DNA from 3 places in the Pseudomonas gebzensis genome. Region 2 is predicted to be linked to each of the others. Evidence: riboswitches for the same ligand, from Rfam matches in the RefSeq annotation. Region 2 holds a riboswitch; each other region holds the start of a gene.
The links. A riboswitch is a leader RNA that binds a small molecule or an ion and turns the genes downstream of it on or off. The one in region 2 is predicted to bind cobalamin.
Positions count from the first base shown of each region.

Region 1: it holds a riboswitch for cobalamin, as region 2 does, so the genes downstream of both, cobW (cobalamin biosynthesis protein CobW) here and SJI00_RS21445 (ABC transporter substrate-binding protein) in region 2, are expected to answer to the same signal.
Region 3: it holds a riboswitch for cobalamin, as region 2 does, so the genes downstream of both, cobO (cob(I)yrinic acid a,c-diamide adenosyltransferase) here and SJI00_RS21445 (ABC transporter substrate-binding protein) in region 2, are expected to answer to the same signal.

Region 1 is NZ_JAXQNS010000006.1:67,646-69,901, reverse strand. Features, by position in the region: gene SJI00_RS12990 (CbtA family protein) at 1-292, opposite strand, end outside; gene SJI00_RS12985 (CbtB domain-containing protein) at 316-501, opposite strand; cobalamin riboswitch at 596-832, opposite strand; cobalamin riboswitch at 1,071-1,253, shown strand; gene cobW (cobalamin biosynthesis protein CobW) at 1,353-2,256, shown strand, end outside.
Region 2 is NZ_JAXQNS010000014.1:2,646-4,901, forward strand. Features, by position in the region: gene SJI00_RS21440 (FecCD family ABC transporter permease) at 1-220, opposite strand, end outside; gene SJI00_RS21445 (ABC transporter substrate-binding protein) at 223-1,230, opposite strand; cobalamin riboswitch at 1,357-1,609, opposite strand; gene SJI00_RS21450 (acetyltransferase domain-containing protein) at 1,637-2,256, opposite strand, start outside.
Region 3 is NZ_JAXQNS010000002.1:102,781-105,036, reverse strand. Features, by position in the region: gene SJI00_RS04550 (cobyrinic acid a,c-diamide synthase CobB) at 1-622, opposite strand, end outside; gene cobO (cob(I)yrinic acid a,c-diamide adenosyltransferase) at 619-1,230, opposite strand; cobalamin riboswitch at 1,353-1,557, opposite strand; gene SJI00_RS04540 (PQQ-dependent sugar dehydrogenase) at 2,043-2,256, shown strand, end outside.

The sequences.
Region 1 (2,256 bases), on a different contig from region 2:
GCTCGCGCAGGCTGTACAGCGCCGCCAGGATCAGCGCGAAGCCCACTGCGACCACCAGGTTGCCGCCGGTGGTAGACAGTACGCGCTGCCAGCCATCTTCCGGCTCCCACGCCTGGGCGGCGTGCTGGTGGGCCGTGGTCGTCTCGGCGTGAGCGTGAGCGGCGGGCGCGGCGTTTTCGTAGGTCTCGGCTTTGAGGATCAGCGGGCTGACCCACAGGCTTTGCAGCAAGGTCAGCAACAGCGCGGCAAGTAAGCCGCTGAACCCAGCGGTACGGGCGATGCGAGTGATCATGCGGGCGTACTCGAGGTGAGGGATCAATGGCAGGGGAAGGCGGCGCTGTGCCGTGTGTCATGGGCGGCGTTGTGCACCGCTTCGATGTGCGAGAAGCCGGCAAAGTACACCAGGCACAGGCCCAGCAGGCTGGCGCCGATGGCCAGGGTCAGGCGCTGGCTGAGGGTGGTTGGGGCAGTGATCGCAGGTTTGGCGCTGGTGACGGGCATGACGTAATCCTCGGCTGGGAAAACGGCAGGCCACGCGCGGCGGGCCCGGGCGCGAATGCGTCAGGTGCCTGCAACCGCGCCCGCCCACCGCGGGGGTTGATCGATGCGACAGGCCGGTCTCCGGGCTGGCGAGCAGGCGCCAGGCGCCTTGTACCACGCGTCCACCTTCCCACGCTTGAAGGGCACACCTTAGGCGCAGTGGCTACTTGGACGCTCAGCTCGCTTACCGTTGCGGGGGCAGCACCGGCCTTGTCTGGCCTGCTGTTGCAGACCGCGACGCACCGGTTTCCCGTTTCACCCCGTCAGGGGCACCTGAGGCACGTGCGCTTGGCACGCTCTGCACAGTCTTGGCACGCAGCCAGGCCGGCCGAAAACAGCACAGGCAAGATGCCCCAGAGCGTTTTCAACACCGCGTGAACAAGTAACAAGGCTTTACAGAGGCGCCAAGCAAATCATGCGGCGTATTTCCCCGTCAATCACCACCAGCGGTTGACCCCATGCAGGGCACTGCGTAGCCTTGCCGCTTTGAGGTTCCTGGGGAGTCATTTCCCTGGGCTAGGCACGGCCCCAGGGCGTCTGCGCGCAGCGCGCGAGCCTTTGGCCATGCCGAAGAGGGGAACGCGGTTCAAGCCGCGGCTGCCCCCGCAACTGTATGTACCGAAGCCGATCGGCATGGCCACTGCGCACGCGCAGCAGGCGCCGTTCAACGCTGCGGTGCGAGCCAGATGACCTGCCTCGACACGCATTCGACTATCAACCGGGCGGGGTGATCCGGTGGCGAGCACGTCCGGCCGTTCTGGTCGCGGGCGGTCGTCCTGCATGCCCGCGCCTTCTGCCAAGGGCACTGAGACATGAAAACACTGGCCAAGCTCCCCGTTACCATCGTCACCGGCTTCCTCGGCTCGGGCAAAACCACCTTGCTGCGGCACATGCTCGACAACGCCCAGGGCCGGCGCATCGCGGTCATCGTCAACGAGTTCGGCGAGCTGGGGATCGATGGCGATCTGCTCAAGCAATGCAGCATCGGCTGCAGTGAAGAAGAAGCTCAGGGCCGGGTGTACGAACTGGCCAATGGCTGCCTGTGCTGCACCGTGCAGGAAGAGTTCTTCCCGGTGATGCGTGAGCTGGTCGCGCGCCGTGGCGACCTCGACCACATCCTCATCGAAACCAGCGGCCTGGCCCTGCCCAAGCCATTGGTGCAGGCCTTCCAGTGGCCGGAAATCCGCAACGCCTGCACCGTCGATGCCGTCATTACCGTGGTCGACAGCCCGGCGGTAGCAGCGGGCACCTTTGCCGCCTTCCCCGATCAGGTCGACGCACAGCGCAAGCTCGACCCCAACCTCGACCACGAATCGCCCCTGCACGAACTGTTCGCCGACCAACTGGCCAGCGCCGACCTGGTGGTGCTGAACAAAGCCGACCTGATCGACGCCGCCGGCCTGGCGCGCGTGCGCGCCGAGGTGCAGGAAGAGCTGCCGGCGGCGGTCAAAGTGATCGAAGCGAGCAGCGGCCGCTTGCCGTTGGACGTGCTGCTGGGGCTGGGTGCCGAGTCCGAGGTGCACATCGATGGCCGCCGTACCCACCACGACTCGCATCACGATGACGACGGCGAGCACGATGACCACGACCACGACGCCTTTGACTCGATCTCGCTCGATCTGCCCGAAGCCGATGAGCGCCTGCTGCTCGATGCCCTGAGCACCCTGGTCGCCGAGTTCGGCATCCTGCGCGCCAAAGGCTTTGCGGCGATTCCGG
Region 2 (2,256 bases):
CCGCGCCGCACGCGGCCGCCACCAGGGTGCGGGGGAGGCGGTAGTTCCACACGATGCCGGCATCGATCGGGTCGATCGGGTAACCGGCCTGCCACAGGTGATTGGCCAACACCTGGAACACCACCTGCGGCGCCACAGCGGTTTCGCCGATGCTGATCCCGGCCAGCACGGCCGCCATCAGCGCCAGGGCGGCGAGGGCGCAGGCGGGCAGTACGCGCATGCTCACTGCGCCGCTTTACCGCTGGCGAACGCAGCAGACAGCGTCTCCAGCCCACGGAACAGGCGGATGCCGGCCTGCATGGCGTCGGCGTCGAGAATGATGATGCGGTCGTTCTTCACAGCGTCGAGGTGCTTGGCCACCGGATCGGTACGCAGAAATTCGAGTTTTTTCTGGTAGTCGTCTGCCGGGAAGCGGCGGCGGTCCATGCGCGCGATGATCAGCCAGGTTGGGTTGGCCTTGGCCAGGGTTTCCCAACCGACGGTAGGCCATTCCTCGTGCGACTCGACCACGTTGCGCACTCCGAGGGTCTGCAGCATGAAGTCGGCCACGCCCTGCCGGCCTGCGACGTAGGGGTCGATGTCCAGGTCTGCGCTGGAGAACCAGAACAGTGCGCTGGTGTTGGACAGGTCTTTGTCGGCCAACCGAGCCTTGGCCTTCTGCAGCCGGCCACGCAGGTCGGCGTTGAGCGCTTCACCGCGCGCCTGCACGTCGAAGATCTCGGCCAGTTGGCTGACGCTCTTGTAGAGGGTGTCGATCTGGAACGGCTGGAGGCGCGTGCCGTCGGCACCGGTGAGGTTGTCCTTGCCCTCGCAGTCCGAAGGCAGCAGGTAGGTGGGAATGTTCAGCTCGTGGAACTGCTCGCGTGTGCCCACCACGCCGTGCTCACCGACCATCCACTCGAACTGCGCCGTGACCAGTTGCGGGCGCTTGCCGACCACGGCTTCGAAGCTTGGGTCGTTGTAGGCCAAGCGCTCGACCTTGTCGTTCTGCGCCTTGTATTCGGGCAGTACGTCGTTGAACCACAGCGAAGTGCCGGCCAGGCGCTCGCCCAGGCCCAAGGCATAGAGTATTTCGGTGCCGGCCTGGCCAATGGTCACGGCGCGTTGTGGCGCCTGGGCGAAGGTCTGCGGCTTGCCGCAATTGTCGACGGTCAGCGGATAGTGGGTGGCGGCGGCCTGGGCCAGGCCAGACAGGCCCAAGCCTGCAATGAGGGCGGCGAAACGAAGCATGAAGACGATCTCCTATCGTGGTGCAGCGGGCCGCGCGCACGGACAGGCATCGTCGGCACCCCTTGCATGAAGGCAAGCGGCGCCACCCTGAACAGGGTGCCGATGGCCGTCCCGGACACCCCGCCGGTCGGTGATTGTGTGCCGGCAGGTCTCCTGACTGGTGCGTCATGGCCTGGCTCCAGCCTTCCCGGATCAGGCTCTGTGCGAAAGCGATCTGCAGCTGCGCAGAAGCGTTCGACCAGCGCCAGGTATCCAGTGGCATCGATGGAGCAGGCTCGGCACCTACAGTTGCGGGGGCAGTTTCGTTTGGCCGCGCGATCGAGCGGGCCACGAATTCCCTATTAATTCCTGAGGGGAAACCGGCGGGCGGCATGGTAGACCATCACCCGCAGGCCAGGGAACCTTTTCACAGGTATTTGAGCCAGGCAATGTCGCGCCGGCGTGCCTTGAGGCGGGCGAAAGCACGCACTGGCAGATAAAGCGCGGCGGCCAGGAGCACCGCACACAGCCACACCGCACCCATGCTGTCGAAGCCGAAGTATTGCCCGTGATTGAGGCCGAACGCCGCCACGCACAGCACATAGGCGACCTTCAGCACATACAGGTGCAGCAGGTAGAAGAACATCGGGGCTGCGCCCATCACTGCCAGTACACCGATCCAGCGTGCCTGGCCGGCCCGCTCGAAACCGCGCAGCAGCAACAGGCCGCAACCGAGCGTCAGGCACAGGAACAACAGCGACGGTGGGTACTTGGTGATGTTCATCAGGCTCATGAAGGTCTGCAGCGCGCTGGGGTAGCTGCTCCACGGCGCCTCACCGTAGCCATTGAGCACGCGCAGGCCGATGAAGGCCAGCAGCGCCAGCACAGCGACGATCAGCAGTCGGCGCTGACGCACGCTGGCATCGGCAGCGCGGGCGAACCACGGCCCCAGTGCGTAGCCCAGGGCGATCACGCCAATCCACGGCAGCACCGGGTAGGAGGTGCGCAAGCGCATGTGCTCGGACACGTCCAGCCAGCCACGGTCAT
Region 3 (2,256 bases), on a different contig from region 2:
GGGCGGCGGCGTCCAGGCGCAGGTCGAGGTCATTCAGCTCGCTGGCCTGCACCAGACCCAGGTGGCGGCTGGGCAGCTCGATGCCGCGCTCGCGCGACAGGCCGCCGTACCAGCGCAGCCCTTGCGTCAGGCTGCCTTCGAGCAGCTGTGCATGACGCAGGCTGCCCACCCGGTTGGCCAGCACGCCGGCGAACGGCAGGTCGGGTTGGTAGTGCGCCAGGCCCAGGGCCAGGGCGCCGAAGGTCTGGGCCATGGCCGTGCCGTCGATCACCGCCAGCACCGGTACGCCGAAATGCCGGGCCAGGTCGGCGCTGGAAGGCGTGCCGTCGAACAGGCCCATCACGCCCTCGATGAGGATCAGGTCGGCCTCGGCGGCCGCTTGCCAGAGCAGGCGGCGGCTTTCGGCTTCGCCGATCATCCACATGTCGAGCTGATACACCGGCGCGCCACTGGCGCGTTCGAGAATCATCGGGTCGAGAAAGTCGGGGCCGCATTTGAATACCCGCACCGTGCGGCCGAGGTTGCGGTGCAGCCGCGCCAAGGCGGCAGTGACGGTGGTCTTGCCTTGCCCAGAAGCCGGCGCCGCGATCAGTACCGCCGGGCAGTGACGCGGTTCGCTCACAGCTCAACGCCCTTTTGTGCGCGAATTCCGGCCTGGAAGGCATGTTTGAGCACACCCATCTCGGTCACGGTGTCGGCCAGCTCGTTCAACTCGGGCTTGGCGCCGCGACCGGTGACGATCACGTGCTGCATGGGCGGGCGGGCCTGGATGTCGCTGAGCACCTGGTCCAGATCCAGATAGCCGTGCTTGAGGGCGATGTTCAGTTCATCGAGCACCACGAACTGCACGGTCGGGTCTTGCAGCAACTGCCTGGAGACAGCCCACGCGGCTTCGGCGGCGGCGATGTCGCGTTGACGATCCTGGGTTTCCCAGGTGAAGCCCTCGCCCATCACGTGGTAGCTGACCTGCTCGGGGAAGCGTCGGAAAAACAGCTCTTCGCCGGTGCTGTTGCGGCCCTTGATGAACTGCACTACGCCGCAGCGCATGCCGTGGCCCATGGCCCGGGCGAGCATGCCAAAGGCCGAACTGCTTTTGCCTTTGCCATTGCCGGTCAGTACCAGCAACAGGCCGCACTCGTTAGGGGAGTTGGCGATGCGATCATCCATCACCGCTTTCTTGCGCTGCATGCGCGCCAGGTGGCGCTCGTCGCGCTCGGGGGATTCGCTCATGGGGGTCTCCGCGGGCCGTGGCGCTTCAAGCGAGCGCCGACAGGTCGATAAGGCAGGCAGGCACAGGGGCGCGCAGCAGCCATGGCCGAGGCCACGGAGCACCGCGCATCACCCTCCGTGATGCCGTTAGGCAGTGACAGGCCGGTCTCCGGGCTCGTGAGCGGGGCCTTGGCCCAGCGGCCTTGTGCGCGTTGTGCTTGCGCGAGGCCTGACTCACCTACCGTTGCGGGGGCAGCGCCGGATTCGTGCGTGCAACGCACCCACCGGCTTCCCAGTTTCACCCCGTTGGCAGCATGTCCATGGGGCACCTGAAACAAACGGCGAAGGTTAGAGGGTTGCACTCGGAGCGTCAATGAAGTGGGTGGTGAGCGCAGTGATTCTAGGCGGCGCCAGGCGCCAGAGGAGGTTGACAGAGCAGCCCGTGCTGCCTGTGCCAGGTCGGCTGTTCGCGAGCGAGCTCGCGCCTATAGATTGCTGCGGCTCAAGCCTGAACTGCGGCTCGAGTCCAATTTGTAGGCGCGAGCTCGCTTGCGATGGACCTCAACATTGACGCGAACACCTGACACAGCGCGGTGCCTGGGCGTTTTTCGCGAGCGAGCTCGCGCCTACAGGTTGCTGCGGCTCGAGTCCAGCCTGGACTACTGCTCGAGCCTACGGAGTAGGAGCGCCGACTGCCGCGATGGCCCGCGCAGCCGGCCTGATCCCGGCGCCGGGCACTGGCAGGGCACCCATCGCAACTGAACTACACCCTCCCCGGCGGCCTCTGATTTTGAAGCGGTGTCCCATTTGCGGAGGGTTCGTGCATGTTCCAGATGCGTATCGGTTTGCTTCTTGCCTTGACTACCAGCCTGGTCGCCTGCGGCGAATCTGCCCGGCTGCAGGTGTCTGACGGTATGGGCCCGGCACCCAAACTACCAGCACCGAACAAGACCTTGATCCCCACCGTCAACATTGCCCCCGCCATCGGCTGGCCCAACGGCGGTAAGCCGGTGGCGGCCAAGGGTACGCAGGTCCAGGCCTTCGCCA